DNA from 3 places in the Ensifer sp. ENS06 genome. Region 2 is predicted to be linked to each of the others. Evidence: predicted binding sites of a transcription regulator. Region 2 holds the regulator's gene; each other region holds the start of a gene.
The links. The regulator LexA, encoded in region 2, represses DNA repair genes until DNA is damaged. The targets are predictions, from matches to a motif close to TGTTCNNNNTGTGTTCNG.
Positions count from the first base shown of each region.

Region 1: the regulator LexA is predicted to act here: its motif matches at 1,948-1,965, upstream of IB279_RS12920 (ribonuclease).
Region 3: the regulator LexA is predicted to act here: its motif matches at 4,824-4,841, upstream of IB279_RS25390 (ImuA family protein).

Region 1 covers NZ_JACVBC010000002.1:760,834-768,495, reverse strand. Annotated here, with positions in the region: gene IB279_RS12930 (DMT family transporter) at 1-845, opposite strand, end outside; gene IB279_RS12925 (alpha/beta fold hydrolase) at 857-1,792, opposite strand; gene IB279_RS12920 (ribonuclease) at 1,979-2,761, shown strand; gene ettA (energy-dependent translational throttle protein EttA) at 2,971-4,620, shown strand; gene IB279_RS12910 (metalloregulator ArsR/SmtB family transcription factor) at 5,220-6,239, shown strand; gene metF (methylenetetrahydrofolate reductase [NAD(P)H]) at 6,242-7,189, shown strand.
Region 2 covers NZ_JACVBC010000001.1:1,779,968-1,787,629, forward strand. Annotated here, with positions in the region: gene IB279_RS08830 (cyclopropane-fatty-acyl-phospholipid synthase family protein) at 1-683, opposite strand, end outside; gene IB279_RS08835 (deoxyribodipyrimidine photo-lyase) at 769-2,232, opposite strand; tRNA gene IB279_RS08840 (tRNA-Asn) at 2,331-2,405, opposite strand; gene IB279_RS08845 (hypothetical protein) at 2,565-2,858, shown strand; gene IB279_RS08850 (thermonuclease family protein) at 3,080-3,814, shown strand; tRNA gene IB279_RS08855 (tRNA-Cys) at 3,967-4,040, shown strand; gene IB279_RS08860 (hypothetical protein) at 4,241-4,582, shown strand; gene lexA (transcriptional repressor LexA) at 4,671-5,393, opposite strand; gene IB279_RS08870 (hypothetical protein) at 5,630-5,926, opposite strand; gene IB279_RS08875 (hypothetical protein) at 6,250-6,882, shown strand; gene IB279_RS08880 (hypothetical protein) at 7,000-7,602, shown strand.
Region 3 covers NZ_JACVBC010000008.1:269,342-277,003, reverse strand. Annotated here, with positions in the region: gene IB279_RS25400 (error-prone DNA polymerase) at 1-2,384, opposite strand, end outside; gene IB279_RS25395 (DNA polymerase Y family protein) at 2,381-3,934, opposite strand; gene IB279_RS25390 (ImuA family protein) at 3,849-4,802, opposite strand; gene IB279_RS25385 (metallopeptidase family protein) at 4,972-5,406, shown strand; gene IB279_RS25380 (DUF1737 domain-containing protein) at 5,687-5,893, opposite strand; gene IB279_RS25375 (CoA ester lyase) at 5,890-6,795, opposite strand; gene IB279_RS25370 (hypothetical protein) at 6,921-7,175, shown strand; gene IB279_RS25365 (glyoxalase/bleomycin resistance/extradiol dioxygenase family protein) at 7,398-7,662, shown strand, end outside.

The sequences.
Region 1 (7,662 bases), on a different contig from region 2:
AGCGCGTCGGGCAGGTCGCCGAAGACGAGCCAGCCGAAGATCGTGGCCGAAACGATTTCGAGATATTGCAGCGGCGCCAGCACCGAGGCCGGGGCGGCGCGATAGGCATAGACGCCGAGCACGCCTGAAATGGTGGCGGTGACTCCGACGCCGAGCAGGTAATACCAGGTATACCCTTCCGGCCAGACCGGATCGAAGATGCCGGAACCGGTGCCTTCGCCGAAATAAAGCAGCACGAGACAGAAGAGAGCGCCCCAGACGCCGGCGTGAAACTGCATCGACCAGGGGTCCTCATTTTGCGCGACCATGCGGGTTACGAGCAGGAAAACGGCAAGGCCAAAGGCGGCCACAACAGGCAGAAGGGCGATCCAGCCGACCTCCTGCATGCTCGGCTGGATGACGAGCAGCGCGCCGAAGAAGCCGACACCGCAGGCGGTGTAGCGCCGCCAGCCGATCGTCTCCTTCAGGAAGATGCTGCCGAGGATCGTGAGGATGATCGGCTCAACGAAGAAGATCGCGATCGCGTCGGCGACTTCCATGACCTTCAGCGTGGTAATGAAGGAGAGCATGGTCACGACCAGCAGACCGCCGCGCAACGCGTGCAGCCCGGTCTTCTTCCAGGTGAGATCAAACAGGCTGCCGCGGAAGAGCACGATCGGCAGGATGAAGACGACCTGCAGCAGAAAGCGCACGGCGGTGATTTCGGCCGAGGGAACGGTGGCGATCGCGAGCTTGGCGAAGATGTCGATCAGCGGCGACAGAAGCACCGAGATCACCATCAGCGTCAGCCCGAAGGAGATGCGGTTGTGGTCGGCGGCGATCTTGGGAAGCGACATGTCGGCCATGATATTTCCGGTCAGCGCCGCCCTGCGACGGCGCGCAGGCACCAGGCGGCAAAGTCGGCCGTCGCCTGGTCCCGGCCGAGTTCGTTCAGTGTTTCGTGGCGCATGCCGTCATAGACGGTGACGCTAACGTCGCTGAGACCGGCGGCTTTCATCTTCGTGCCAAGCCAGCGGATGGCATTGCCCATCTCGGTCGACGGGTCAGCGCTGCCGCCGACGAGATGAATGGGCAGGTTTTTCCGGAGCCGCGCCAGCCGGTCGGGCCGGGCTCCATCGAAGGACAGGCGGAAAAGATCGAGCCAGAGCGAGACCGTCGCATCGAAGCCGCAGAGCGGGTCGGCGGCGTATTTGGCGACCTCGGCATCGTCGCGCGACAGCCAGTCGAGATCGGTCTTGCGATCCTTGATGGCGCCGCCCCACATGCCGAAGGTGAGCTTGGTCAGAAGCGGGCTCGGCACGTCAGACCCTTTGAGCGCCTTTTCGATCTTCAGGATCACCAGTCCGCCACGGCCGGCAAGGCCCGGCCGGAAGTTGGAGTTCCAGACGGCAAGCGCATCGTAGAGGCCGGGATCGGTTTCGGCGGCATTGAGCGCGATCAGTCCACCCATGGAATGGCCGAAGAGGATGACCGGCAAGTCCGGATGGGCGGTGGTCGCAATCTCCCGCACTGCCCGGATGTCCGCGAATATCTTGTCGAGGCCGTCGCGGCTCGCGAACATCCCAAGCTGGGCGTCAGGCGCCCGCGTCGCGCCGTGGCCGCGATGATCGTGGGCATAGACATGGAAGCCGTGACCGGCCATCGCCTCGGCAAAGCGGGCATATCGGCCGGAATGCTCGGCAAGGCCATGGCTGACGAGAAGGATGCCGCGGGCTTCTGTGGTTGCCGGAAAATGCCGCCAGCTCAAGCTGGCACCGGTCGGGCTCTGATGCGTCTTCACCTGCCCGAACATCTCTACTCCCGGAAGCAATCGACAGACCTTTGAGATTTCAAATCGATTTGCGTGGCAAAGGCAATCGCCGCTTGTTGATCGTTGCGCATGAGGTCACAAGCGATTTGACGGTGCATTACATTAGGGGTTGCAATTTTCCCGTTTTGGGCGATATTTGTTCCCGTTTTGTTTTTGCGGGAGGATATCATGGTCCGTTTTTGTAAAGCGATATCAGGTTCTGTGGCGGGCATCCTGGCAGCGCTGACGCTGTTGCTTGCGCCCGGCGCCTTTGCAGCCGGTGAAGACGCATCCAAGGGTGCTCCGCCGGCAAGTTCAACCAGCCGCACCGACTATGTGCTGGCGGTCAGTTGGCAGCCCGGTTTCTGCGAGACGCGGCCGCAACGCAAGGAATGCGAGAGCCAGACGGCGGAACGCTTCGATGCCACCAACCTCTCGCTGCATGGCCTGTGGCCGCTGCGCAAGAGCTATTGCGGGGTCGCGGCAGAAGCGCGGGCAACCGACCGCAAGGGCAGCTGGCTGGAGCTGCCGAAGCTTGCCATGGCCGACGACACCGCGGCGCGGCTGCTTATCGCCATGCCCGGCGTGCAATCCGGTCTCGACCGGCACCAGTGGCTGCGAAGCGGCACCTGCCAGAGCGGCTCGGTCGACGACTATTTCTCGGTGCAGCTACGCATGCTGGAAGAGCTCAACCGCTCGGCGGTCGGGTCACTTTTCCGCCAACGTGTGGGCGCGGAACTCGATGAGGCGGCGATCAAGCAGGCCTTCGACCAGAGTTTTGGCGCTGGGGCCGGCGACCGGGTGCGCATGCGCTGCCAGACCGTGCAGGGCCGCAGCATCATCACCGGGCTGACGATCGGGCTCACGGGCGATGTCATGAAGGCGCCGAGCCTCGGGCCGCTGATCCAGGCCGCAGGCACGACCGAGTTCAAATGCGCCAAGGGTATCGCCGATACTGCCGGTCGCGGGTAGGGCGTTTCGCCCGGTCGGCCATGGCAGCGCCTTATGGTGCGGCCTTCACCGCGCCGGCTTTAGGCGCCTTCCGGGAGAGCCTGCCGGGGGTGCCGATGGCGATGTTCGTTTTGGGATAGGGCGGGGGCGGATGCCTTTGATCATTGCCCCCTTCCTATAATTCGCCTACATAGCGGGCAAATTTCCTTATCCCTGCGGAGCATTCCCTCATGGCACGTCAGTTCATCTATCATATGGCCGGACTTAATAAGTCCTACGGCGCGAAGAAGGTTCTTGAGAACGTTCATCTGTCGTTCTACCCGGATGCCAAGATCGGTATCCTCGGCCCGAACGGCGCCGGTAAGTCGACGGTTCTGCGCATCATGGCCGGCCTCGACAAGGAATTCACCGGCGAGGCCTGGGTGGCCGAAGGTGCGACCGTCGGATACCTGCCGCAGGAGCCGCAGCTCGATCCGACGAAGACGGTGCTTGAAAACGCCATGGAAGGCGTCGCCAAGAAGAAGGCGATCGTCGACCGCTACAACGAATTGATGATGAACTATTCCGACGAGACGGCGGAAGAGGGCGCCAAGCTCCAGGATATCATCGACAGCCAGAACCTCTGGGATCTGGAAAGTCAGGTCGAAATGGCCATGGAAGCGCTGCGCTGCCCGCCGGGCGACGCGGAAGTCACCAACCTGTCGGGCGGTGAAAAGCGTCGTGTCGCGCTCTGCAAGCTGCTGCTCTCGCAGCCGGACCTGCTGCTCCTCGACGAACCGACCAACCACCTCGACGCCGAGACGATCGCCTGGCTCGAAAAGCACCTGCGCGAGTATCCGGGCGCCGTGCTGATGATCACCCACGACCGTTACTTCCTCGACAACGTCACCGGCTGGATCCTCGAGCTCGACCGCGGCCGCAGCATTCCCTACGAGGGCAACTACTCGGCCTACCTGGTTGCGAAGGCCAAGCGCATGCAGCAGGAAGGTCGCGAAGAGGCGTCCCGCCAGAAGGCGATCGCTCGCGAACAGGAATGGATCGCATCCAGCCCCAAGGCTCGTCAGGCCAAGTCCAAGGCGCGTATCCGCTCCTATGACGAACTGGTCAACGCGGCGGAAAACCAGCGTCCCGGCGACGCGCAGATCATCATCCCGGTCGGCGAACGTCTCGGCCAGGTGGTCATCGAGATGGAAGGCGTCACCAAGGGCTATGGCGATCGCCTGTTGATCGACGGCCTGTCGCTGAAGCTGCCGCCGGGCGGCATCGTCGGCATCATCGGCCCTAACGGCGCCGGTAAGACGACGCTCTTCCGCATGATCACCGGCCAGGAACAGCCCGACAGCGGCTCAATCCGCATCGGTGATACCGTGCACCTCGGCTATGTCGACCAGAGCCGCGACGCGCTCGACGGCAACAAGACCGTCTGGGAAGAAATCTCCGGCGGTGCTGAAGTCATCAAGCTCGGCAAGCACGAGATGAACTCGCGCGCCTATTGCTCGACCTTCAACTTCAAGGGCGGCGACCAGCAGCAGAAGGTCGGCAACCTCTCGGGCGGTCAGCGCAACCGCGTTCACCTCGCCAAGATGCTGAAGAACGGCGGCAACGTGCTGCTGCTCGACGAACCGACCAACGACCTCGACACCGAGACGCTGGCAGCGCTCGAAATCGCGCTCGAAAACTTCGCCGGTTGCGCCGTTATCATCAGCCACGACCGCATGTTCCTCGACCGCCTGGCAACGCACATCCTCGCTTTTGAAGGCGACAGCCAGGTCGAGTGGTTCGAAGGCAACTTCGAAGACTACGAGAAGGACAAGATCCGCCGCCTCGGCCCGGACTCGGTCAACCCGAAGCGCGTCACCTACAAGCGCCTGACGCGCTGATTTCAGCCGCCGCCATATCGTGGCGCTGGACCTTGCTGCGTCCGTTGAAGCGGGCGCTGCAACATTTGTTCTAGGAACGGGCGAGGCGCAGGCTTCGCCCGTTTTCCTTTGTCTCCTGACCTGAGGCGAAGACCAGCTGTCGCTCGGTTGCGCGCCAGGGTCTGTTTGTTGCCGCGACCGCGCGGGGGATGAACGTGCGGGACGCTCCAGGGGTCGGCGTAGCGATCAGCTCTGCGGTTGCCGTCCCGATGGCGGGCGCGAACGGGCGTTTGCAGGTTTGTCTATCGCTGCGGCGAGATGGGCTGGCGGATGACGCGTACCTGGGGCGGCAGAGACGCGGATAGGGTGGCGTCCCAACACCGGGAAGGGCGCCGGGTTTGTCACGGTTGTGTGGGCCCTCATTCGGGTCGTGAAGCCGGCCTATTAGACGGCCTGTGCAGGCCTTCAGACGTGCCGCCCGAGGTGTCGTTTGTGGCGCATGGCGTCCATACACAAGCATCTGTTCCGCCGGCGCCATTGTTTGGCCTCTCCGCGCAAATCCGCTTGCGTCACCACCGCAAATCACATAAACATATCTTTATGTGTTGATGGGGATCGCTATGGCTCTGCTGAGAGAACTGGGTCTGGATGCGTTGGTGGACGTGCTGAAGGCGGCGGGCGAGCCGACCCGCATGCGTCTCGTCGCGCTTCTCGCCGCCGGGGATCTGACCGTCACCGATCTTACCGAAATTCTCGGTCAATCGCAGCCACGCATTTCCAGGCATCTGAAGCTGCTGGCGGAGGTCGAGCTGATCGACCGCTACCAGGAGGGCGCCTGGGCCTATTTCCGCCTCCGTCAGGACGGTGCCCGGGTCGGGCTCGTGCGGGCGATGCTGGCTTCCGCCTCCGTCGACGACGCGGTGTTGGCGCGTGATGCAGCCCGGCTTACCACCTTGAAGAAGGCGCGCTCGGAGAAGGCGCAGGCCTATTTCAGCCGCAACGCCGCCGGCTGGGACGAGCTTCGCCGCCTGCATGTCAGCGAGCGTGACGTCGAGGCGAAGCTGCGCGAAATGGTGGGCGACGAGCCGGTCGAAAGCTTGCTCGATCTCGGCACCGGCACAGGCCGCATCCTGCAGCTGTTCGAGGGCCTCTATCGGCGCGGTATCGGTGTCGACGCCAGCCGCGACATGCTTGCGGTGGCGCGCTCCAATCTCGATCGCGCCGGCATCACCAAGGCGTCGATCCGCCATGGGGACATCTTCAACCTGCCGCTCGACGGCCAGACCTTCGACCTCGTCACCATTCACCAGGTGCTGCATTTCCTCGAAGAGCCGGAAGCCGCGATCGCGGAAGCCGCGCGCATGCTGATGCCGGGTGGACGGCTGGTCATCATCGACTTTGCGCCGCACGGGCTTGAGCATCTGCGCGACGAGCACGCCCATGCGCGCCTCGGCTTCTCGCACCAGGCGATGGCCGATTGGCTGGCGAAGGCTGGCCTTGTGCTCGAGAAGACCACGGATCTTTCGCCTGAGGGGGCGAATGATGGAAAATTGACGGTGACGATCTGGCTCGCGCGTGATCGGCGGGCCGTGAACGAGAATGAAACGCCGCGGCCGCGTGTCCAGGCGGGGGGAGTATAATAATGACGGCACAGACGCTTTACCCGGCCGAACGCGGCAATCTCCGGCTCTCCTTCGAATATTTCCCGCCCAAGACCGACGAGATGGAAGCGCAGCTCTTCCAGACGGCAGACGACCTTTCGGCCTTCGGTCCGGCCTTCATCACCGTCACCTACGGCGCCGGCGGCTCGACCAAGGCGCGTTCGCTGACGACGGTCAGGCGCTTGATCGCGGAAAGCGGCTTTGCCAATACCGCTGCGCACCTGACCTGCGTCGGCGCGCCGAAGGCGGAGGTCGATGCCGTGATCGACGAGTATCTCAGCTTCGGCGTCCGCCACTTCGTGGCGCTGCGCGGCGATCCCCAGGGCGGCATCGGCAGCACGTACCAGCCGCATCCCGAGGGTTACGCCAGCAGCACCGACCTCGTGCGGGCGATCCGTGCGCGCGGGGACGACATCGAGATTTCCGTCTCCTCCTATCCGGAGAAGCACCCGGAAAGCCCTGATGTCGCCGCTGACATCGACATGCTGAAGCGCAAGGTCGATGCGGGCGCAACCCGGGCCCTGACCCAATTCTTCTTCGACAACAATGATTTCGAGCGCTACCTCGAACGAGTGCGGCGCGCTGGCGTCAACATCCCGATCGTGCCGGGCATCCTGCCGATCAACAATCTGGCGCAGGTGCAGAAATTCGCTGGCCTCTGTGGCGCCACCGTGCCGGAGGCGATCGTCACGCGGCTCGTGCATCTCGAGGACCAGCCGGTCGAGCGCTTCAAGGAGGCGACCCACATCGCCGCCGAGCAGATCGTCGATCTCGCCCGGCGCGGCGTACGCGATTTCCATATCTATTCGATGAACCGCACGCCGCTGGTGACAGCCGTACTGGATCTCGTCGGTTTCGAGCGGGTCTCTGTGGAAGCGGTGGGCGCGATCGATGCACCGCGGATGGTGGCGGCCGGCGCGGCCGCCTGACCTTCGCTCGCACCTTGCGACGGGCAAGGTGCGCTTCGCCATGTTGAACTTCCGAATGGCTGCGAACGCGCCGCGTGTCCTGGCAGACAGAGGTCGCCGCCGCGCTTTGGTATGGCTCCATGCCTTTTGGGGTCTCTTCGGCTGCGGTCGCAGCAAGCGTCCCGATCGCTACAGCATCCACCAAAAAGGAAAGCGCCCGAAGATCGATCTTCAGGCGCTTTCTCGTTTGTCGCAGCGTCTAGACCTTATGCTCTCTTGGCGGTCTAACTGGCTTGGTGCTGCAAAATGGTTTCCCGGAAATTTAAGTCCCTATTCGGTTTGGACTCTCAGCGGCCGCTCCTCAGATGAAGAGCATCGTGGCCACGAATACGAACGCTGCACTGATCATGATGACATTCAGCGAATGTGTAAGGCCCATGGAAGACCCTCCCTGCGTTAACGCGTTAAAACATAGGGCGAAATCACGACACGTT
Region 2 (7,662 bases):
TTGCAGCCGATTTCCGTTGCCGCAAATTCGGCAAAGCCGCCCCAGCCGCAGCCGATCTCAAGCACATGATCGCCGGTGCGCAGGTTCGTCGCTTCCGCGAGCGCGCGGTATTTGGCTTTCTGCGCTGAGCGAAGATCATTGGCGCCCGTTGCATAAAGCGCAGACGAATAGGTCATGCTCGGATCCAGCCATTCGCTGTAGAAGGCGTTGCCGAGGTCGTAATGGGCCGAGATGTTGCGGCGCGCGCCGGAGTGGGTGTTGGCATTGCGCCAGTGCAGGAACTTGTCGAAAAGGCGCAGGAGCCCGCGCGCACGGTTCGGAAAATTCCTGCCGATTTCGGCGTTGACGAGGAACAGTTCGAGAAAGGCGCCGACATCGGGGCTGTCCCAGTCGCCGTCGATGTAGCTTTCCGCAGCCCCGATGGTGCCGCCCGAGATAGCACGCTGCGGCAGGTTCCAGTTGTTGAGGTTGAGGATGGCGCTGGGGCCGGCCCTGGCGCCTTTGATCACGAGCCTGCGGCCGTCTGGCGTGGCGAGCATCAACGTTCCCACTTGAAGGTGCACCAGGGCGCCAAGCACCATGCGCGCCTTGAGCGGAAAATCCCGCACGGCCGTCGCCAGATTTTCGGAAGATAGCTCCAGCGCACCGGCATATGCAGCAAAATCGGCTTCCAGGTTACGCATACACCACCCCCTCAGCTGTTGCATCCGTAACGTGAGCCTAGCCGCAATCGGGCGAGACGCCAACTGAGGAATTCTACCGGAGGCTCTACGTCTCCTCGGAAACTCCCGGTGCGCTTGTGATCTGCCGGAAGGCTGCCAGTGCCCGATCGCGGGCGAGGGCATGGTCGATGATCGGATTCGGGTAGGTTGTGCCGAGTTCGATGCCGGCTTCGGCAAGGGCCGTGGCGGGCGCTGCAAAGGGGCGATGGACATAGCGCGGGTGGAGGCGCTCCAGCTCTGGCACGAAGCGCTTCACATAGAGACCGTCGGGATCGAATTTCTCCCCTTGCAGGACCGGGTTGAAGATGCGGAAGAACGGTGCGGCGTCCGCGCCCGATCCGGCGACCCATTGCCAGCTTGCGGCATTGTTGGCCGGATCCGCGTCGACCAGCGTGTCACGGAACCAGGCTTCTCCCTTGCGCCAGTCGACGAGCAGGTCCTTGATGAGAAAGGAGGCGACAATCATGCGAACGCGATTGTGCATGTAGCCGTGACGCCATAGCTGGCGCATGCCGGCATCGACGATCGGATATCCGGTGAGTCCGCTGGTCCATCGAGTAAAATCGTCCTCGTCGTTCAGCCAGTGGAAGCGGTCGAATCGACGGTCGAGGTTGCGGCGGCCAAGCTCAGGATAATGAAACAGCAGATGATAGGAGAATTCGCGCCAGGCGAGTTCCTTGCGGAAGGTGGCCGCCCCTTCGCCGCTATCGGCCTGGGGCCCAGCTGCCGCATGCCAGGCCTGCGCCGGCGAAATTTCGCCAAAGGCGAGATGAGGCGAGAGCAGGGATGTGCCATCCGCGTCGGGAATGTCGCGGCAGCGTTTGTAGGCGTCGAGCTTCTCATCGACGAATTCCTCGAGACGGGTGGCCGCACCGTCTTCGCCCGGCGTCCAGACCTCGCTGAATGTCGCCGCCCAGTCCGGTTTCGTCGGCAGCAGCGACCAGTCGTCAAGGCGTTCCGATCGCGGCCATGCTCCCGGGGCTGCGATATGGTGCGGCCGGTCGATCGGCGGTGCCAGCTCGTTTTTTAGTTCGAGCGCGCGCCAGAACGGCGTGAACACGCGGTAGGGGCCGCCCGTCGTTGTCAGCAGCCGCATGGGCTCATGCAGCAATTGTCCTGCAAAGCTCTCCGCGATGATTCCCCGCTCGGCCAGCGCCTTCTTGAGCGCGGTATCCGTGGCGATGCCGTTCGGGTCGTAGCGCCGGTTCCAGTAGATGCGCTCCGTACCGCTTGCGCGCGCAATCTCGACAATCACGTCAAGCGGCGCGCCTGATCGAAGAACGAGGCGAGAAGCGTGCCGCGCGAGACTTGCGCCCAAGGCCTCGAGCGAATGGTGCAGCCACCACGCCTGCGCCGCCCCGAGCGGACCGTTGCCGCTGTCGGCGGGTTCGCGAATATAGAGGGGAATGACGGCTGCCTCGCCGGCGGCAGCCGAGAGGGCGCGATTGTCGGCCAGGCGGAGATCCTTGCGGAACCAGACGATGATGGGCGGCGCCGCGGCCTTTGTCATGAAGAACCATCGGGAGGTTGGGGATTGATCACCTGGAGAACATAGGTGCAAAATGAAAAAGAGCCATTCGCATCGCTGCAAATGGCTCTTTTAGAAAGTGGCTCCCCGGGCCGGATTCGAACCGGCGACCTGTCGATTAACAGTCGAATGCTCTACCGCTGAGCTACCAGGGATCATCCGCGCCGCTGTTGTGCTGTGCGCTTCAGAAGTGAGGCTGCTAATACGCATGCTTTTCTGATTTGCCAAGCGCTTTTTTAAAAAAAAATGACAAGTTCCGTTGCGAGGCTGTGGAGAAGTCCCCAATTGTGGGAAAACACGCCGGATAGGGAATGATGAATAAAAACAGGAAGCAGACGCATTTTGGCATTGATCCGCAAACACGACAGATCGTGCTGGGCAAATGGCGTATCGCGCTGCCCGACTCTCCGCTGCTGCGCATCCTGCTGGGTTCGCTGCTGGTGTTCTGCGGTTTTCTCGGTTTCCTGCCCGTGCTGGGCTTCTGGATGATACCGTTGGGCCTGATCGTGCTTTCCCACGACATTCCCTCGGTTCGCCGCCGCCGTCGTCGTCTGGCCGTTTGGTGGGCGCGCTGGCGCGGGAAGGCCAACTCCTCGAACGGCTCCTGAGCCGGACGCCGATTTAACGATCTTGTTGTCGAGGCAGGGCGGTCGGCAGTTTTCGGTTCCTCGCGGCCGTCACGTACCAATTCCGAATCTCTCAACAAGGGCCGTGGCCGCGCAGGCGAATGACCGGTTCCTCGCGGTCTTCCCCTCTGTTGGGGTGCTTTCGAAAACTTTTCGGCAACCCATCAAACGCATAATGCGGTCTCGAATCAGGATGGGGACCGATGGCCAAAGCCACTACGAAACGTCGACGCCGCAGTTCGGGCCGAAGCACCAGCAAACAGGGCGGCATGGCGCCGTGGTATCTGGCCGCAGCGCTCACCCTTGGCGGCGTCATGGCCTACGACCATCGCGCCGAGTTGCGGGACTGGCCGGTGGTTTCGGATGTCATGGCCTTTGCATCGCGATCGGAAACGAAGCCGAAGCCTCAGCGCGCGGTTCCTGAAGCGCAGGAGCGCGTTGCGCAGCTGGCGGATAGGCACAAACCAAATCCGAAGCCCAACCCAGCGACGAAGGTTGTCCTGGCCGCCCCGGTGCCGTCGGTGAATGTCGGCGTCACGCCGCCAACCCCTCTCGTGCGGCCGAATGAAGAGGTGAAGACGGCATCCATCCGTACCGATCAGTTCTATTTTTGCGGCATTCGCAACGACAACTGCGTGATCGATGGCGCGACCTTCGTCTTCCATGGCGAGACGATCCGCGTCGCCGATGTCGATGCACCGCGAATCCGCCAGGCAAGCTGCGACAAGGAGCGTTCGCGCGGCTTCTACGCCAAGCAGCGCCTGCGCGAATTGCTGAATGCAGGCGACTTCAGGCTGATCTCGGCGGGAGGGCGATCAGATGCCAAGGCCGGCGAGAAACTGCGCCTGGTCACACGCGGTGACCAATCTCTTGGACGTGTACTCGTTTCCGAGGGGCTCGTGCGGCCGTGGGAAGGGCGCCCGACGCCCTGGTGCTGAGATCACCTGGGAGACGATCGGCGGACATCGTCGATCGTTCTGTGGAAAGTATCCGTCCTGCAATTCGACGGCGCGTTTTTCAGAAAATGCCTCTTGCGGTTTTTCTGCAATCATTCTAAATCCGCGCCAACGCTTGGTTATCCGAGCTGTGAGGCCTCGTGGCGGAGTGGTGACGCAGAGGACTGCAAATCCTTGTACCCCGGTTCAATTCCGGGCGAGGCCTCCAAAAATCTCACCTCGTGAAGTTTGGTTTGACGTTCTGCCTTAGGGCAGCGCGGTAATATTCGCGACCCCACGTCCGCGCAAGCCACGTCTCCTATGCCTCCGTCGGATCTTATCGCTTCGGTGAATTCGGTAGAGGGGGAACGATGACTCCGCTGAGATCAACCGCATCGGTAGCGTCCGTCAACATTAAGAACGGAGGCAATGGCATCAATGAAAAAGAGACTGATCCTGACGGCGTTGGCGTGTTTTGCTGCGACCGCTATTGAGGCGCGCGCGGACGACCTGGTTTTCCAGCTGAAGAACAACACCGGCGCGGTACTGACGAATTTCTATACGTCGCCGGTCGGCGTCAATGAATGGGAAGACGATGTTTTCGGTCGGCAGGTCCTGAACCCCGGCGAGAGCATGGAGATCACGATTGCCGACGGGCGGGACGTCTGCAAATACGACATGCGATTCGAATTCGAGGAAGGCTCGGCCCTCGATACGACCGAGGACACGCAGGATCTCTGCGAACTCGGCGAATACACGATCCACGAATAAGCGATCTGGATTTCAGGTCGCCTTAAATGGAAAGAGCCTCGCCACTTTCAGTGGCGAGGCTCTTTTGATTCGGCGTTCTGCCTGGAATTCAATGGTAGCGGCGGATCAGCCCGACGAGCTTGCCCTGGATCTTCACGCGATCTGGTCCGAAAATGCGCGTCTCGTAGGCGGGGTTGGCCGCTTCGAGCGCAATCGACGCGCCCTTGCGACGGAAGCGCTTCAGCGTCGCTTCCTCGTCGTCCACGAGCGCCACGATGATGTCGCCGGGATTGGCCGAGTTGCCGTTGCGGATGATCACCGTGTCGCCATCGAAGATGCCGGCCTCGATCATCGAATCGCCCTTTACTTCGAGGGCGTAATGCTCGCCGCTGCCGATCATGTCGAGCGGAACGGTAATGTCATGGGTGTTGTTCTGGATCGCCGAGATCGGCACGCCGGCAGCGATGCGCCCCATCACCGGGACGGAAACAGACGTGCTTTCGGCGACCGGCGCCGGCTTCGGCGTGGCAGGAGCGGCGGCCGGCGGCTTTCCGAGGCTGCCCTCGATCACGCTCGGCGAGAAGCCTCTGCGCGGCTGTTGCTGGCCGGCGGCGTAGGCTTCCGGAAGCTTGATGACTTCGAGCGCGCGCGCCCGGTTCGGCAACCGGCGAATGAACCCGCGTTCTTCGAGCGCCGTGATCAAACGGTGAATGCCGGACTTCGACGCCAGGTCGAGCGCATCCTTCATTTCATCGAAAGACGGCGGTACGCCCGACTCCTTCATGCGTTCGTGGATGAACAGAAGCAATTCCTGTTGCTTGCGGGTCAGCATGGCACGTCGCTCCAGAGGCGTGAAACAAATCAAGAACAGACACTATCTGTTCCATATGTGTTCCGCAAGTGCCTAAAATTCCGTGAATTCAGGCAACTGGCTGCTTCTGTGGGGGTCGATTGGTCACTTTTGCGGGAGCGGGGCGGTTTTCGGCGACGGTTGCGTCCCAAAACAGCGCCGGGCAGGCCGGTCGCGCGCGTGATTCGAACGAATCGCGGCTCTCTTCGCGGAGAGACTTAAGTCGCTTGCGAGGCCGAGCAGGCGTCTTCGAACTCCTTCACCGTCTCGGCGCTGTTGTCTTCCGGAAGCACTGCGTCGGCCGCATCGGTCGCAACGGGCGTATCGCCGTCATAAACGAAGGACTGGATGTAGAACGCGAGCGCGCCCTTCCAAACATTGCGTCCATCGATCTGATGGCACGGCACGGCCCGTTCGAAATCGGTCTGGAGTTCATCCACCGTCGCGGCACTGAGCTTGACGTCAGGCATATTGGGCGATGCGACTATCGAAGCGAGAAGCAGGGCGGCAAGCACGGTGATCGTCCACTTGATGAAGGGGTGGGACTACGGGTTGGTAAACGATGTGAACCGCGCTTTCGTTCCGAAGTCCAGCAAGCATGGCGATCACTCTGCCATGTTCAACAGCTCTTTGCCCGCAGGCTGTGGCTGATTTGCGCCAGCCGCTCCATCTCAACCTCGTCTCGGCCGTTCTTCATGGACCGGCGCGGAGAATGCATCGGAGCTGCCAGCTTTCGCATCGGGCCTGGGGCGCGCAAAAATCCCTGCGGGGAAGGGCCTTCACCGTCTCGACAGGCCTCTAAAAAAAGATAACTTTGCGTGGAAAGTGGGGTGGTTGCATGCATAGATTGTCGTTGGTGGTGCTCGGCCTGTTGCTCACGGCTGGAGCGGCGTCTGCCGAAGAAGGGCGTTCGAATATCTGGAAACGGATCAACGCCTGGACGGTGGGATCCGATCCTTCCCTGGGAGGCTCGTGTTACGCGGCGACGAGCTATGACGCCGGCGCTATCCTTCGTATCGGCTTTTATCCGCGGGGATCGACGAACCTGGCGTTTCTTTCGATCGGCAATGCCGAATGGAAATCCATCGAGCCGCAGCGGGAATACGATGTTGCCTTGCAGCTCGACCGTGGTCGTCAGTGGCCGGCCGTTGCGTTCGGTGTTGATCTGACCGGCGCCAAGGCCCTTGTCGTCAACTTTTCCAACACCGACTTCTTTACCGAATTCGTTCGCAAGAACACCTTGGCGCTGGCCTTCGAGGGGCGCGTCGTCGCGAGCCTCAGCCTGCGTGATTCGATGAAGGCGGTAAGCGAGATGTTCAAGTGCCAGGAGGCGGTGAGCGCCTTGATCCCGAATGGCGGTCAGGGAGCGGCGAACGATCCCTTTGCGGGCGCCGGCGGCAATGCGCCGAACAACGATCCCTTTGCCGGCGGCGGCCAGACCAAGTCATCGAAAGATCCTTTCGCCATGTGATGGGCAGTCCGCTTGCCGCGGAGAGGTGAATATTCCTAAAATATTGCCTGGTATCGGCTAGGCACCCTCGACAGCGATGCGGGGACCTATCAAAATGCGGGCAAACGGGGGTTTTGCATGCGTAGATTGCTGGTCGGATTGGTAAGCTGTCTGATCGCCGCGGGATCGGCCGCGGCTGAGGAGTCCGAAATCATCAAGTGGAAGGATGTCGACGGCTGGACCGTTGCTTCCGACACCTCGATGGAGGGCTCCTGCTTCATCTCGTCGGTATTCGACGGCGGGGTCACCTTGCGCCTTGGGTTCTATCCCAAGGGCTCCGAGTCGCCGCTCTATATGAGCTTCGCCAGCGACGACTGGAGGTCGCTCGAGGTCGGCAAAGAGTACGACCTGACCTTCCGCTTCGACAAGACCGATCCCTGGAGCGCTTCGGCGACCGCTGCCGGTGATGCGAGCGAAAAGTTTCTGTTCGTGAACGTCACCGACGCCGAGTTCCTGACGGGCTTCGTGCGCAAGCGGGCCTTGGCCATCGCGTTTGAAGATCGCGTCATCGCAAATCTCAGCCTGCGCGGCACCGGCCCGGCGGCCGACGAGCTGATGAAGTGCCAGAGGGCGGTCGACGAGATCATCGCCGACGAGGGCCGCAAGTCCAAGGAGAAGAAAGCCGACCCGTTCAGTGCACCGAGCGAGAAGCGATCGGCGCGGGATCCGTTCAGCCTCTGAAAACAGGTGGCCACGGGATCGGGCAGCGTTTCGCGAAGGCCGAACGGTGGCTTAGCATGG
Region 3 (7,662 bases), on a different contig from region 2:
TCCCAGACCGAGTGGTTGATGTCGACGGGCATGACCCGGACCCCATGTTCCCGCGCATCGCGCACCAGTTGCCCCGGTGCGTAAAAGCCCATCGGCTGCGAGTTCAACAACGCGGCGCAGAAGACGTCGGGATAATAGGTCTTGAGCCAGGAGGAAACATAGACGAGCAGCGCAAAGGACGCCGCATGGCTTTCGGGAAAGCCGTACTCGCCGAAACCTTCGATCTGCTTGAAGCAACGCTCGGCAAAATCGCGCGGATAGTCGTTCCTGACCATGCCTTCGATCATCTTTTCGTGGAAGGTATGGATGGTGCCGGTGCGCTTGAAGGTCGCCATGGCCCGGCGCAACTGGTCAGCCTCGCCGGGCGAGAAGCCTGCGGCAGTAATCGCGATCTGCATCGCCTGCTCCTGGAACAACGGCACGCCCAGCGTTCGCTTCAGCACGGCCTCCAGTTCAGGACTTGGATATTCGATGGGAATTTTTTTATCCCGCTGCTCCCGCCGCTTCAGATAGGGATGCACCATGTTGCCCTGGATCGGCCCGGGCCGGACGATCGCCACCTCGATGACGAGATCGTAGAAGATGCGCGGCTTCAGCCTTGGCAGCATGCTCATCTGCGCCCGGCTCTCGATCTGGAAGACGCCGATCGTATCGGCGCGACAGATCATGTCGTAGACGTCCTTCTGGTCATCCTTGAAGAGCTGATGCAGCGTTTTCTGCTCGTTGTAATGCCGGTCGAGAAGCTTGAAGGCACGGGCGATGCAGGTCAGCATGCCGAGCGCCAGTACATCGATCTTCAGGATCTTCAGCGTGTCGAGGTCGTCCTTGTCCCACTCGATCATGTAGCGGTCGGGCATCGCCGTATTCATGATCGGCACCACCTCGTCGAGCCGGTCGCGGGTCATCACGAAGCCGCCGACATGCTGGGAAAGATGGCGCGGGAAACTCATCAGCTCGGTGGCGTAATCGAGCACCTTCACCGTCGTCGGATCCTTCGTATCGAGCCCGGCCGCCTGCGCCTCGCGCTCCGAGAGATCGGCGACCGACCAGCCCCAGACGGAACCGGCAAGCGCCGATTGCACGTCTTCTGAGAACCCGAAGGCCTTGGCGGTCTCTCGGCCGGCCGAGCGCGCCCGGTAGCTGATGACAGCCGCCGTCAGTCCCGCATGCTCCTTGCTGTAGGTGCGGTAGATATGCTGGATCACCTCTTCCCGCTTCTCATGCTCGAAATCGACGTCGATATCCGGCGGCTCGTCCCGTTCGGTCGAAAGGAAGCGATCGAAGAGCAGGGTGGTCTTAAGTGGATTTACCTCGGTGATGCCAAGGCAATAGCAGACGGTGGAATTCGCCGCCGACCCGCGGCCCTGGCACAGGATGTCGGCGCCGCGCGCGAACTGCATGATGTTGCGCACTGTCAGGAAGTAGGGCTCGTAGCGTTTCTCTGCGATCAGGCCGAGTTCGTATTCGATCTGCCTGGAAACCTGTTCGGAAATTCCTTCGGGATAACGCTCGCGCGCGCCCTCCATCGTCAGCCGCCGCAGCGTCTGCGTCGGCGTCTCGCCCGGAATGCTCTCATCCGGATATTGATATTCGAGATCCGACAGCGAGAACTTCAGCCTCTCGAAGAAATGCCCGGTATTGGCGATCGCTTCCGGATAGTCGCGGAAGATGCGGATCATTTCGGCGGGCGTCTTCAGATGCCGCTCGGCATTGGCATGGAGCCGATAGCCTGCGGTCGCGATCGTCACATGCTCGCGGATGGCTGTAACGACATCGGCAAGCGGCCGCCGGCCGGCGGCATGAAACAGCGGACTGTTGGTGGCGACGAGCCTGACCGCCGCATGACGGGCGATGGTCGCAAGCCCGGCAAAGGCAAACTGGTCGAAGCCATCATAACGCGGCACCAGCGCCAGGTAGAGCCGATCGGCGAAATGCGGTTTCAGTCGCTTGAGAAAATCGGCAAGCAGGGTTGCCTCCGGCGCGCCGATGACAGGACCCGGCAGCACCGCGAGAAGCAAATCCTCGCCCCATTCGATGAGATCGGTCTCGAAGAGCGTGCAGGTGCCCTTCTTGGCCCGCAGGTTTCCGGCGCTCAGCATTCGGCAGAGATTGCCCCAGCCGCGGCGGTTTAAGGGATAGGCGAGCACGTCGGGTAGGTCTTCGGCAAAGGTGAGCCGCGCACCGGGCTGGAAAGCCGACTTCTCCACCTTGGCCTGCGCATGGGCGCGCACCACGCCGGCGACCGTGTTGCGATCGGCAATGCCGAGGCCGCCAATACCGAGGCGGCTCGCCGCAACGACCATCTCACCCGGATGGGAAGCGCCTTCGAGGAAGGAGAAATTCGACCAGGCACCGATCTCGAAATAGGGGGTAGCGTCGCTCATGCGAAGACTCCATGCATGAACCAGCGCGGCGGGGCGCTCGCGCCATAATGACCCTCGCGAAACAGCCAGAACCGCCGGCCGCTATCGTCCTCCACCCGGAAATAATCACGCTCCAGCGCCGGCTCGCCATCAAGCCACCATTCGCCGGCGATCCGCTCCGGCCCCTCAGCGCGCGCGATACGGTGCAATGTGCGCCGCCAGCGAAAGCTTCTCGGCGGCCCCTCCGGCACTTCGGCCACCGCCTCCACCGGCTCGGGACTTGGAAAGAGCCGCTGCGGCCGGGCGGCGGCAGCAAGCAGGGGCGCCGGGATGTTGTTACCCGGTTCCTCAGTCTTGCCGATCAGCGCCAGGTCCGTGAGCGGCCGGAAGCTTGCCGCCCGCTCCGGCACATGGCTTTCCGAGAGCGCCGGCACCATGAGGCTTTCTGCGCCGAAGCGCGCCATGACCCGGTCGGCAAAGGCGGCAAGCGGACGCTCGCGATCCGGCGTGCCGGAGAAATCCTCCTGCATCACCTCGTATTTTTCGCTCTTCGGCACCGAAAGCCTGAGGATTTCGAAGCCGAAGCCGGCATCGAGATCTTCGTGCACCGCCTGCAGGCGTTCGCGGAAGAGACCCGCGACGCGACGCGGCTCGTTGAGCGGCGAGGACGTGCCGGCGGCGATGCGAAAGACCGCACCGTCGACGCGGAAAAGCAGCAGTTCGAACAGGCGCCCGCCCTCGCCGCGCTTCTCCAGTTCCGGTTTCAGCCGCAACGCCAGTTCTTCCGTCAGGCCCAAAATATCGTCTTCACCCTGGACCGGCTCGCCGAGCCGCCGCTCTGCCGAAAGGGCAGCGACGGGCAACCGTGGCGACAGCGGCTCGTCCTCGCGCCCGAGCGCCTGGTCGAGACGCAGAAGCAGGGTTGCGCCGAACCGGCGGGCGAGCGGTGCGCGCGGCGCCTCGATCAGGTCGCCGATCTGCTTGAGCCCGACCCGGCCGAGTGTTTCGATCGTTTCCTGCGGCAGCCGCAGCGCCGCCATCGGCAAGGGTCCCAGCGCCCGCGCCGCCTCGTCCTCGGCAAGGATAGCGTCGGAGCCGAAACGCGCCACCGCCCAGGAGAGCCCGGCGGACGAAGAGATCGCCGCCCGGGCCTCGACCCCCAGATGGAAAAGGCGAGCGAGCAGATCGTCGAGCAGCGCTTTTTCCCCGCCGAGAAGATGGGCGCAGCCGGTAATGTCGAGAAAGAGGCCGCTGTCGCCATCGAGCGCGACGAGCGGCGTGTAGCGGCAACACCAGTCCGCCAGCCCTGCAAGCAGCGCCCGGTCGGCGGCGGGATCGGCCGGCAGCACGTCGATCTCGGGACACATGGCCCGCGCCTCGGCGACACCCTGGCCGATATGAAACCCACGCCTTTCAGCGAAACCATCGAGCGCAACGAGACGCATTGCGCTCTTCACCTTGTCGGCGAAGACGACGGGCGGATGCTCAGGACGCCCGCGGGAAAGCCACGAGTTCCCCCAGCGCTTGCGCGCGACCCGATCGGCCGGAAGATGCGGAAAGGCGAGCGACAGAATGCGCTGGTTCTGGATCTGCCGCAGCAGCGGCTGGTAGGGGCTCGACGGGGTAAAGGCGGCGGTCATGGGGGTTCCACTCCAGGAAGAAGCCGAGCGGCGCAGGAGCCCTGCTCTTCTCGGCAATGACGTGAAAGACGGGATGGCCGATGCTGCCGCGAAGCATCGATCCATCCGGTAGCGGTCGCTCGCGCGCCGGCGCCGGCTCGACGAGGAAGCGGAAGAAGGCGCTGCTCGCCTCCTCGTGTCCGGATTGGCGCAGAAGCAGAAGGGGGACGTGGCCAGCGCGCGAGCGCACATGCAGGCGTCGGCTCTCGCTGAGTGCCAGGGCAGCAGGGTTGCCGCGAATTTCAAGGATGACGGCACAGAAGCTCGGCACGGAAAGCGCGGCCTCGGCGATCCAGAGCGCATCCTTTATCGTGCGTGGCAGGCTGAAGACGAGGCCGCGGACATCGAGACCAAAGGCCTTCAGACCCAGCCCATAGGGCACACCCGCCTCGGTGGAAGCCATCGACTGGCTGATCCAGAGAACGGGGGCGGCCGGCTCGCCCTTTTCAAGCCGCGCCCGTTGACAGAGCACGCTGAGTGCTGCGGCAAAACCGGCGGCCGCACCGGCATCGCGCGTCTCGGCATTGCGGATTTCCGTCATGCCTTCGAGCGGCAGGCCGCCTTCGAGAAGATCGTCCAGATCGGGAACGCCGAGCGCCAGCGCCTTGCGGCCGGGCTCGTCTTTTTCCCGTTGACGGAAGCCGCCGGGATCGGCCGCCTTGGCGGCGCGCACGACGCCCGGAAGCCGACGGTTTTCGATCCTGGCTATGGTTTCTCGGAGCGAAAGTACCGTCTCCCGCTGCACGGCTGTGTCGGCCATGACGGTCAACTCCCATCAGAATGTTCATGTTATGTTCTATTAGATTCCAGAGCTTCCTAAATGAGTCAACAGCCAATTATAAGAATTTATTCCTGTCTCTGTGGTCAAGGAATTCAACACTCGAAAAACAAAGGCAAAATCGCTATATGGAGGGCAACAAGGAGTGCCTATGGCCCGCATTGACCAGACCGATGATTGGCGGGAACGCCACGCACCGACGCTTACCACTTTCGAGCAGCTTGCGCTGGAGGCCTATGGCCACCTGCCGCAGGAATTCCGCCAGCTGACGACCGACCTTATCATCGAAGTTGCCGACTTCCCGAGCGACGACGTTTTCGAGGACATGGCGCTGGAAACGCCTTTCGACCTGCTCGGCCTCTTCGAAGGCCGCGGCATCAGCGAACGCTTCACCATGGAAACCGGCCAGTTTCCGAACCGCATCACCCTCTACCGCCGCCCAATCATCGACTATTGGGCGGAGAACGAGGAGACGCTGGGCGACATCATCACCCACGTGCTGATCCACGAGATCGGCCACCATTTCGGCCTCTCCGACGACGACATGGAACGGATCGAGGCCAGCGTCGAGCACGTCGGCGGCTGACACTTCATTTGCTATCATCGCGCGGTGAGGGCCGCCCCTCATCCGCGTGGTGAGGAAGCCTCTCATCCGCCTGCCGGCACCTTCTCCCCGCAGGCGGGACGAAGGAAACTCGCGATACCGTTCGCATCCCAATCGGAGCACGACCGATTCCAGAAAGCAGGCCGCACACGCCGATTGTGAGCATCAACCGCGTCCCCTCGCCCCGCCTGCAGGGAGAGGGTTAGTCCTCGGGCTAAACCCGAGGAGAGGGGCAAACCTGCACGACGGCAAACAGCCTCGACTACTGCTCCGACAGCTTGATATCCGGGGTGTATTCCTTGCCCTCGACCTCCTTCACCACCGCCTGGCCGCACTGCATGTGCTGCGTGTCGGCATTGAAAGCATAGGTGGGCGAGCCATGCAGACTCCAGCCCTGGTTTAGCGCCGCCGTCACCTTGTGGCAGAAGGAAGCGTCGTCAGGGCCGGTCAGGAAGCGGAAGAGTTTCAAGATCTTGTCTTTCGTTTTTCGATGAGGTCCGCCTTGGCGGCAAGCGTTACGGCCTGGTCGAGGTGCAGCCGTTCGACCATCCGACCGCTGAGGTTGATGACGCCCTTGCCGGCGTTTTCGAGCAGCGCAAAGGCGGCGATGATCGCGCGCGCCTCGTCGACGGCGATCTGCTCCACGCCGAAGCGCTCGTTCGCCGGGCCGATCTGCGCCGGATGGATCAGCATCTTGCCGTCATAGCCCATGTCGCGGCCCTGCCGGCATTCCTCGTCGAAACCGGCACCATCGCGGAAATCGTTGAACACGGCGTCGATGACATCGAGCCCGCCGCCGCGCGCAGCAAGCAGGATCTGCATCAGCCAGGGGATGAGATAGGGCCGGCCCGGACGATCCGGAACGCCGGTCTCCTTGCGCAGGTCGTTGAGGCCGACGACGAAACAATCGAGCCTGCCACTGAAGGTACGGCCGGCCTCGGCGATTGCCGGCGCGTTGATCACCCCGCGTGGCGTCTCGATCATTGCCCAGAGGCGCAGCGTCTCCGGCGCATCGTTCTCGTCGAGCCAGTCGGCCGCCGCCTGGATATCCGCCGGGCTTTCGACCTTCGGCAACAGGATGGCGTCGGGATTGGCCGCAAGCGCCGCAGCAAGATCGCCCTGACCATAGTCGGAGCCGATCGCATTGATGCGAATGACAATCTCGCAATCCGGCCGGCTTTCCGTCAGATACTGCACCAGCGCCGCACGCGCTTCCACCTTGCGCTCGGGCGCTACCGCATCCTCGAGATCGAAGATCGCGGCATCCGTCGCGAGTTCCGCGACCTTGGCAAGCGCGCGGGCATTGTCGGCCGGCACGCAAAGCACCGAGCGGCGCAGGCGTACAGGGTGATGTTCGCTCGATTTGTTCATGCTTCAGTTGTGCCCGCCTTTGCCGCGTTCCGCAAGACGAGGCGAACCGCCGCACCCCTTTCGAGAGCCCACCTCTTGCAAGTCCGAAGGCGCGCCCCCACATCGCCATCAGAAAGGTGACGATTATGCAAAGCATTCGCTCTGTTCTCTTTACGGCCGCAGCCCTGACCATCACGTTCGCGGCCTTTGTGCTTACCGCCTCGCTGGCGCTGGCACTGGCCGGCATCGCCGCCGTCGTCGTGGTCGGCAGCGCCATTGCCACCCGGCTGAATTTCAGGCCTGCCCGCGCCACCGCGCGCCCGGCTGCCGCAGGTGCGGCCCAGGGCCAGCGCGAGATGCGCATCTGGAACGACGGCCGCGGCACGATCATCGACCTCTGATCCCTGGGTGTCGAAATCGATCCCCGGGCGTCGGAATCGATCCCCGGCGATCATTGCAATCGGGCCGATCCGTGATCGGCTCGAACCCTGTTGGCGGACTTCAAAAACCGTCATGCAGCCGGCTGCGATTTTTTTTCGACCCCATGTCGGATCGGAGATTCCATGTCCGTCCTTGAGGCAGGCCAGCACGGTCCTGGCTCTTCGAACAGGATGGAGAACGATATGGATACCCAGACGCAGCAGCCGGCACCGGTCCTCAACGGCCTTCTGCCCTATCTTCAGGTCGATGGCGCCGCCAAGGCGTCCGAATTCTACCAGAGCGCCTTCGGGGCCAAGGAAGTGGGCCGGCACCCGCTCGACGAGCAGGGCCGCACGATGCACATCCACCTCTATGTCAACGGCAGCTCGCTGATGCTCGCCGATGCCTATCCGGAATACGGCCATCCGCTGGAAAAGCCGCAGGCCTTCACCCTGACGCTCACCGTCG